Regions from separate parts of the Bacillus sp. AL-1R genome, predicted to be linked through region 1. Evidence: predicted binding sites of a transcription regulator. Region 1 holds the regulator's gene; each other region holds the start of a gene.

Region 1 (2,209 bases):
TCAATATCTAAATGGTTCGTAGGCTCATCCAAGATTAACAAGTCTGGCTTTGTCAGTAATAGCTTACCTAATGCTAGGCGTGTCTTTTGTCCACCGCTTAATGAAGAGATTTTTGTTTCATAATCTTCATTACTAAAACCTAAACCACTAATGATTGAACGAATATCTGCTTCAAACTGGTAACCGCCGTTTTCTTTAAATGTATATTGTAGATGATCATATTCATTCATAACCTTGTCATAAACGGATTGATTAGAGTAGACTTCCTCCTTAGTCATTTTAACTTCTAGTTTTCTCATATTATCTTGCATTTCTACTAAATGATTGAATACAGAATAATATTCTTCCCAAATCGTTTTATCACTCTGTAAACCAGTGTTTTGGGCTAGGTATCCTACAGTAACGTCTTTAGGCTTATTTATTTCGCCGCCATCATAGGATATTTCACCTGCTATGATTTTCAATAATGTAGATTTTCCAGCACCATTACGTCCAACAATGGCAACTCGATCACTCGTTTGAACTTCTAATTTTATATTTGAAAGTATAATGTCACTACCAAAATACTTTGAGACATTATTTACTTGTAAAAGAATCATTGATAACACCTCATTGCAAAATTTTTTATCTATGTAACTGTAGACTGTCAAAATTCTTAAATATAGTGTATATTTTACATTAGAACAAGTACTTTATTACTAAAATAAGGTCAAATTACACACCATAGTAAAAAGAATTACAGTAAGTGGGGGATTAAAAAATGGATTCGGAACAAATTAAAATTCCACAAGCTACTGCTAAACGTCTACCTTTATATTACCGTTTTATAAAGAATTTGTCTTTATCAGGTAAACAAAGAGTTTCTTCAGCAGAGTTAAGTGAAGCAGTAAAGGTAGATTCCGCTACAATCAGAAGAGATTTTTCTTATTTTGGGGCACTAGGTAAAAAAGGTTATGGATATAATGTAAATTACTTATTAACTTTTTTCTCGAAAGCGCTTAACCAGCATGAAGTTATGAAAGTTGCATTAATTGGTGTTGGTAATTTAGGAACTGCATTTTTACACTATAATTTTATAAAAAATAATAATACAAAAATTGAGATGGCATTTGATATTGATCCAAATAAAATTGGTACTGAAATAGGTGGAGTACCTGTTTATAATTTAGAAAATCTAGAAGAAGTTATGAATGAAGATATTCAAATCGTTATTTTAACTGTTCCTGCACCAGTGGCACAATCAATAGCTGATCGATTAAATGGAAAAAATATTAGAGGAATTTTAAATTTCACACCTGCACGAATTAGTGTACCAGAACATATTCGCATTCATCATATAGACTTAGCAGTTGAACTGCAAACATTGGCATATTTTTTACAACAATAAAATTACTGGATATATAAAAAACCCCCTCTTGGGGGTTTTTTAATGTAAATTAATCTGCTGAAAAACAACAAAAGAGTTCATTAACATATGTGTTAAGATTGGAACCAAAATTGAGTTTGTTCGTTTATACAGGTAACAAAATACAAAACCAATTAGAAAGTATGACAAAAAGAAGGGTAAGTCTCCATGCATAAGTGAAAAGATCGCTGAACTAATCCCAGCAGAAATAATAAATGGTAAACGATTATAAAGCCTTTTAAAAATAATTCCACGAAAAATAACTTCTTCTAAAATTGGTGCAACTAGACTTGGTATGACAATAAAAGCTGGATTAAGCTTAGCGATGTTTATGATATTTTGAGTATTTTCTGAGCCCTTATGTAAATCAAGTACATAAATTAAAATTAAATTACAAACAATTTGAGTTAGCATTGTTATGAAGTAACCTAAAATAACCCAATTTATTATTGTACGATAATTAGTTTTAAAACTCTTTATTCCTTCATAAATGGGCTTGTGTAATAAGAGAAGTATAATAATTAATCCAGTTACGAAACTAATACAACCCCATAATGCCACCGCTTCAAGAGAAGCTGTTTTCCGATCCACTCCAACGTATAAGTTACTTTTTAATAAAAAGGGAACTCCGAATACCGCTGAATATTGAAGAACGACGTACGTTAATAAAATCCATAAATCTCTAGTTTTCAATACAATAGCTCCTTTGTGTTGATATTTTTCATAACAAAAAGGTTTATAACAACACGTACATATTTTACTCGTTTCTTATGTTTCTTAAAAGAAATTTTCACTTTTTATTTT
Region 2 (2,209 bases), 720 kb from region 1:
GAGTGATCCTTTTGAAACATTTGGTGATACAGATGCAGCAGTAGTCATTAAACCGAATACTGTCCATGGTTGGCGACCTATTTCCGTCATAACCCATCCAGCTGTATTTGCAATAAATGGTAAAGAAATTAGTAAAATTGATGCCTTTAAGAATAGGTTTTTTGATTCTAATTTTTTTCGATAACTAAAATATAAACCTAGCATCGACATTAAAATCATAACCATTCCTGCTCCTGCCATAATTCTAAAGCTCCAGAACGTTGTATTAACTGGTGGAATATAATTTCCGGGACCATATAATTTTTCATATTGTTTTTGTAATGTATTCATTCCTGGTACTTTACCTTCAAACTTCTCATAAGCTAGATAACTTAATAAATATGGTACTTCTACCTCGTATTTATTTTCTTTCTTTTTCGAATCAATCAGACCAAAGACCATCCAGCTTGCAGGGTCTCCGCTATCATCCCATAACCCTTCACTTGCAGCCATTTTCATAGGCTGTGTTTTCATTAAATGCTTCGCTTGAGAATGTCCGCTAAATGCAATACCAATTCCTGCAATTAGCGCGAACACCATTGCGAGATTAAATGCTTTTTTAAATAATTCTATTTCTTGTTTTTTTAAGATTTTATACGCACTTACACCAGCAACAAATAATGCTCCTGTTGCTAATGCTCCAGCAATTGTGTGAGGAAACTCAACTTTAAGTTGTGGATTTGTTATGATTGCTAAGAAGTCGGTCATTTCTGCACGACCATTTTTAATCGCAAATCCTACTGGCTCCTGCATAAAAGAATTCGCTGCTAAAATCCAAAACGCAGACATTAACGTACCGAAAGCAACTAACCAAATACACATTAAATGAATTTTTTTATTAAGTCTTTCCCAACCAAATATCCAAATTCCTAAAAATGTAGATTCCATAAAAAATGCTAAAAGTGCCTCAATTGCAAGCGGCGCACCAAATACATCCCCTACAAAACGGGAATATTCAGACCAGTTCATCCCAAATTGAAACTCTTGAATAATACCTGTCACAACACCAACTGCAAAATTAATTAAAAATAAGTGCCCAAAGAATTTTGTTAACTTTTTATATTCCTCTTTGTTTCGAAAAACATACAACGTTTCCATCATTGCTACCATAAATACTAAACCTATTGAAAGTGGAACAAATAAAAAATGGAAAATTGTAGTAGAACCAAACTGTATTCTTGCAAGCTCTAACACACTCACAGTACATCCCCCTTAGGATAAAAATCATTTCAAAAAAAATTCCATTAAGCTCGAGCAAAACTTTGAATATTTTTTCACAAATAATTCATTAAGTAAATTTCAGAGAACCATTCAGTGGTATCTCTTGTTACTTCTAGTTTACTTTTCCAAAGGGGTTTTTGACTTCATCTTTTTTGTCTAAATCGTGTCTATAAATTGTCTATTTTGTGACAGAATTCACATTCACTGTTAAAAGTGCTTTTTTATGATAAAAAAGCCGCCACTTTTTTACTCCTTAACTTTGAGCTTTAAAAAAACATTATTGAAGCAACCCTATATTGGCATTGCTTCAATAATGTTCGAATAAAACAATCAGTTGTTCATTATTTAAGATAAAAATACTGCACCGTAAACAAGAGCCCCACCAATTACATATGCGGGATGAATTTTCCAACGTTCTAGAAATAATAAAGAAAGGACGCTAATAATAATTGTTTGCGTTACACCTACCCCATTATATGAATCGTTAAAAAAGTCAAAGGCCATAATGCCGAGTAAAACGGCGATTAAAGGCCTAACTAATGATGTCATCTTTTTGACTTTTGGTGAATTTTTATGCTTCATTAATATACTTAATAAAGCAATCATCAAGATTAGAGAGGGTGCGATTGAAGCGAATAGTCCTACAAAGGAACCAAATACACCTCCCTCAACATATCCGATATATCCGGCCATCTTTGTTGCAATCGGACCCGGAAGCGCATTTCCTAATGCAAGTACGTTACTAAATTCAACTGAAGTTAACCATCCGTATTTATCAACGACTTCATTCTCAATAAGAGGAATCGAAGCTGGTCCTCCTCCGTATCCGAAAATGCCTGGTAAGAAAAATGCTAAAAATATTTTCCAATAAATCATGAAGCCTTCACCTTCTTCTTCTTTTCGTTTTTACTTTTTGAGAAAAAGGCATATCCGACTAAGCATCCAATTA
Region 3 (2,209 bases), 1.7 Mb from region 1:
TTAAAAATTGTTCCATTTCCAAGCCCAGCACAAAACGCTACTAAAAGACAACCAAATGTATAAATAGGTAATGATAATGTAAATGAGAGTAAGAATCCAGAAAAAGTTAAACCACTGAAAACGAATAGTAAGATCATAAATGGATTTAATTTATCTCCAAGCCATCCACCAATAGGTCGAAGTACAGTCGCTAATACGATAAAACCGGCTGTACGAAAACCGGCATCCACTTTTTCTAGATGAAAATGGTTTACTAGAAATGAAGGTAAATATACCGTAAAGGCCACAAAAGCCCCAAATGTTATAAAGTAAAATAAACACAATAACCAAAGCTTATAATTTCGATAAACCCCTTTAATTTGTTGAGATAGGGAAGTTGTAACTTTTTTCTCATTTTTATCTCCAAAGAAAAATGTCAAAATTGCAAATAAAACAAGTAAAATAATAAATAATTTTACAGTATTTCTCCATCCGATGGAGCTTGCTAAAACTGGTGCCGTAAAAGAAGTAACGGCAGTCCCTATATTACCTGCCCCATAAATACCATTTATAAAACCGTGACGCTCTTTAGGGTAATATTTTGGTAATGAAGTAACTCCAACTGAAAAGATTGCGCCGCCAATTCCTATAAATAAGCCGCCTATAATCAAATCCGTCACAGAATTTGCAACACTGATGTAATAGATGGGTAAGATGAGAATAATCAAGCTAATAAAAAATAATTTTTTTGCACCATAACGATTTGTCCAATAACCAATAGGAACCCTCAGTAATGATCCCAAAATGACTGGAACTGCAGTCACCAATGCAAGTTGATTAGAGCCAATTGAAATATCATTTTGAATAAAAGGCATTAAAGAAGAAATAATGACCCATACCATAAAACCGATTACTAAATTGAATGTTTGTAACACTAGCTGTGTAATACCTTTTGAAATCATGATAACACCTACACTTTTATGGAATAAATTTTATTTTATCTTTTGCATTAAGCGATAAAAAAACACATGAAAACAGTTTGATTAAAGAATAACTGACTGAATCATACTTATCATTGTGATATAACTCACAACTTCTGATTTTCCTTACTTTATAATTATTTTAGAGCTTTGGTTCATAAATCTATAATTAGTTCAACAGAAATCAAGAGGTGAAGAGATGAACTTACTTACCGTTAAAAAGAAAAAGTTGGATAAATGCAATAGTAATTATGTAATAAAGATTGAAGAGAATCGAAATATTAAACTTAAAACTTTTATTATTACTTCATCATTATTTCTATCAGGTACATGCATATTTGGAGTTGCAGTTGCGACATTACATCATATAGGTGGAATGCATTAAGAATGAACAGGTATAAAGTAACGATAAATGGGCCGATCTCTGTCAAATAGACGTTAACTTAAAATAAATTTTCCCAATAAAAAACTCCCCATAAAGCAGACAGTTATATCCTTTTTACTGTCTACTTTTGGGGAGAATTACAAATGATAAATAAAATTAAGGGCAGAATAAAAAAATATTCTAAAGGAGTGATTATTTTGAAAGATAAAATTGATTTTTCAGAAAAAATTCATATAGGTGAACTAATTGCTGTTTCGAATGTTTACGGTTTAACTCCTTATACGCTTCTTTTAGAACTTGAAAAAGGTAAGATTGAAGTATTTCTTTCGATCGATGAATTTAACAAAAAATACAGTGACACAACAGATTTGGACTGGTGTCAATTAAATAATGGTAAAGTTTTCTCAAAAAAAGAATGAAGAGTAATAAGGATTAATTCGTCAATCTAACAACTGATTTTAAGTGGTTAATTTTATTAGAGGTAAAAGAGAAGTAATTAGCGAGAATAAAGTTTGATTTGATTGCAGTCTGAGATTGATTAATTTTTCCTCTGACTTTAACTTCTATTATTTAACACCATTTCTCCAAACATGGCCAATTGATCATTATTTAAACGATCTCGATCAATAGTTGGTAGCACAACGGATATTAAAAAATTAACTTCGCTGTTTAACCGATTAATCTCTTCTAACAAATGGATTTGGATTTCTTTCATTTCGTTGATAACCTCAAGATACAAATCTTCATTAGTACAATTAGATTCTTTGATTTTATTGTTCATATCCAACACCTCCAAAGAAAATTATTCGTTGCAAATGCTTCAATATCCTTTATGTATAACTGATTTTTTAATTTCAAAAAGTTT
Region 4 (2,209 bases), 450 kb from region 1:
GAAAAACAGATTTACAAGTAAAGAAAGATTTTGTCGTAAGAATATCAAATAAATCAAAAATACCAAAACAAGTTACAGCTATAAATAATCAGCCAGCCAATGGAATACAATGGGTATTACCTAAGCCTTTTACAATTCCAGCGAACAGTAGTAAAAAGATTAGTCTTAGCGCAACTGTTGATACGAAAGTATTAAAGGATGGATTTTATGATGGGGCAATTACATTCAGTACAAATGATGATGAAAGTCTAAGAATGCCATTTTTATTATTGCAAGGTGAACCGAACTTTCCATCAGTAATGGGATTTCACTTTGGGAGAGTAAAAGGTAAGAATCGCTATAAATATGAACTTTATTTACCAAGTAAGGTTGAGGAATACAAAATTGCTGTTTTTGAATCAGAAACATTCCGCTTATTAGGTGTAATTGATGAACAGGAAAATAGTAAGAGGGGAATTATCAAGAAGGAATTAGTTTTAAAAGACTTTCCTAAGAGTGGTATTTATAAGTTTGTGATTTTTTATAAACGTAAACAATATGAAAGTGCAACGGAATCTTACGTCAATGTCGCAAAAATTTATGTAGAAGACTAAAAATTGGTAAGTGAATTTTAATAGTTTTTTAATTTAGGTAATTGACACATTTTTGTAACATATTGTATGCTTAACATGAATGTTTAAAAGGGTTTTCAATGTATGTAAATACTATGTTATTAAAATTTTTTGAACGTTTTGTGAACAATTTGTGAACGTTTTCAATGTTTAGAGATTTTAGCACGTATTTGTTGTAGAATTAACCAAGATAAGATTTTTGGCAATTTTTTGAGAATGAAAATTGACATGGAGGGATTTTTGTATGAAAAACAACAATCAACATCCTCTTAAAGCAATGGCACTCATGTCTTCCATTCTAGCTCAGCTTGTCGGTTCGATTCTCATAGGCATCTTTTTAGGAAGATGGATTGATTCATTTTTTAATTGGCCAGTACCGGTATTTATGATCATCTTTTTACTGTTAGGATTATTTACTGGGATTTATGGCACGCTTAAATTAGTTAAGCAATTCACACCAGGGGACTAGTTACATGCAAAAAGATAATTTTAGACGATTCACACGAGATATGTTGTATATAATTGCTTTAGCAGTTTTGGGTTGGGCATTTACCGACTATAAAACAATATTCACAGGCTATATTCTCGGAACTGTAACTAGCTTTTATTGTATATGGATTCTTCACAGAAAGATAAATACCTTCTTTGACCGAGTTTTAAAGCAACAAAAAGTTCGATCTTTAGGTACTGTAATTTGTCTTTCAGCGGTGGCTCTAGCTATGGTCATCGCGCTTCGGTATGAAAATTTTGTGAGCATACCGGCACTAACTGCGGGACTAATGACAGGACATCTTGTCATTATGATACATTTTGCATTACAACAAACGTCTTTTGCAAGGAAGAGAGGTGAATAAATTGGAACACGGCACTTATGGTTTTAAATTTATTGGTTTAGATTTTACGTTAACAAATGTTCTAATGACTACCATTGCTGCAGTAATCGTCTTTATCATCGCAGTTACATGCGCAAGAAGCCTACAAATACGCCCAACAGGAAAACAAAACTTTTTGGAGTGGGTTATAGACTTCGTTAAAGGCATTATCAACAGTACAATGGATTGGGAAACTGGTGGTCGCTTCCTTACATTAGGTGTGACATTACTTATGTACATATTTGTTTCAAATATGTTAGGTCTACCATTCGATATCTCAGTCGATGGAAAATCAGTTTGGAAATCACCTACATCAGACCCAGTCATTACTTTATCATTAGCAATCTTTATTGTTGGTTTATCACATTATTATGGTATTAAGATGCGAGGTTTTGGAGCGTATGGTAAAACATTCTTCCAACCAATGCCATTCTTATTCCCATTAAAAATTATTGAAGAATTAGCAAACACATTAACGCTAGGTCTTCGACTTTACGGTAACATTTACGCGGGGGAAATCTTACTAGGTTTACTTGCAACAATGGGTACACATGCTTATGCAACAAGTTCAGGAGAAGGCGTTCTTTGGACAATTGCAGCATCATTACCAATGATCGTATGGCAGGGATTCTCTGTATTCGTTGGTTCAATCCAAGCGTTTATCTTCGTAATGTTAACAATGGTTTACTTGTCACATAAAGTGGCGGACGAGCATTAATCTGCTCA

The links. Region 1 encodes Rex, which represses fermentation and respiration genes when NADH is low (regulators of the CRP and FNR family bind a similar motif). Its sites were predicted from a motif close to TTGTGAAATATTTCACAA; they were not measured.
Region 2: the regulator Rex is predicted to act here: its motif matches at 1,444-1,461, upstream of ACSBO6_RS02205 (cytochrome ubiquinol oxidase subunit I).
Region 3: the regulator Rex is predicted to act here: its motif matches at 1,055-1,072, upstream of ACSBO6_RS11875 (nitrate/nitrite transporter).
Region 4: the regulator Rex is predicted to act here: its motif matches at 732-749, upstream of ACSBO6_RS00880 (AtpZ/AtpI family protein).

The regions. Positions count from the first base shown of each region.
Region 1 is NZ_CP197469.1:4,208,767-4,210,975, reverse strand. Features, by position in the region: gene ACSBO6_RS19980 (ABC-F family ATP-binding cassette domain-containing protein) at 1-599, opposite strand, end outside; gene ACSBO6_RS19975 (redox-sensing transcriptional repressor Rex) at 761-1,387, shown strand; gene ACSBO6_RS19970 (CPBP family intramembrane glutamic endopeptidase) at 1,427-2,098, opposite strand.
Region 2 is NZ_CP197469.1:474,337-476,545, reverse strand. Features, by position in the region: gene ACSBO6_RS02205 (cytochrome ubiquinol oxidase subunit I) at 1-1,239, opposite strand, end outside; gene ACSBO6_RS02200 (chromate transporter) at 1,606-2,136, opposite strand; gene ACSBO6_RS02195 (chromate transporter) at 2,133-2,209, opposite strand, start outside.
Region 3 is NZ_CP197469.1:2,530,035-2,532,243, reverse strand. Features, by position in the region: gene ACSBO6_RS11875 (nitrate/nitrite transporter) at 1-941, opposite strand, end outside; gene ACSBO6_RS11870 (hypothetical protein) at 1,159-1,344, shown strand; gene ACSBO6_RS11865 (hypothetical protein) at 1,488-1,763, shown strand; gene ACSBO6_RS11860 (hypothetical protein) at 1,901-2,125, opposite strand.
Region 4 is NZ_CP197469.1:201,650-203,858, forward strand. Features, by position in the region: gene ACSBO6_RS00875 (S8 family serine peptidase) at 1-593, shown strand, start outside; gene ACSBO6_RS00880 (AtpZ/AtpI family protein) at 856-1,080, shown strand; gene ACSBO6_RS00885 (ATP synthase subunit I) at 1,085-1,465, shown strand; gene atpB (F0F1 ATP synthase subunit A) at 1,467-2,201, shown strand.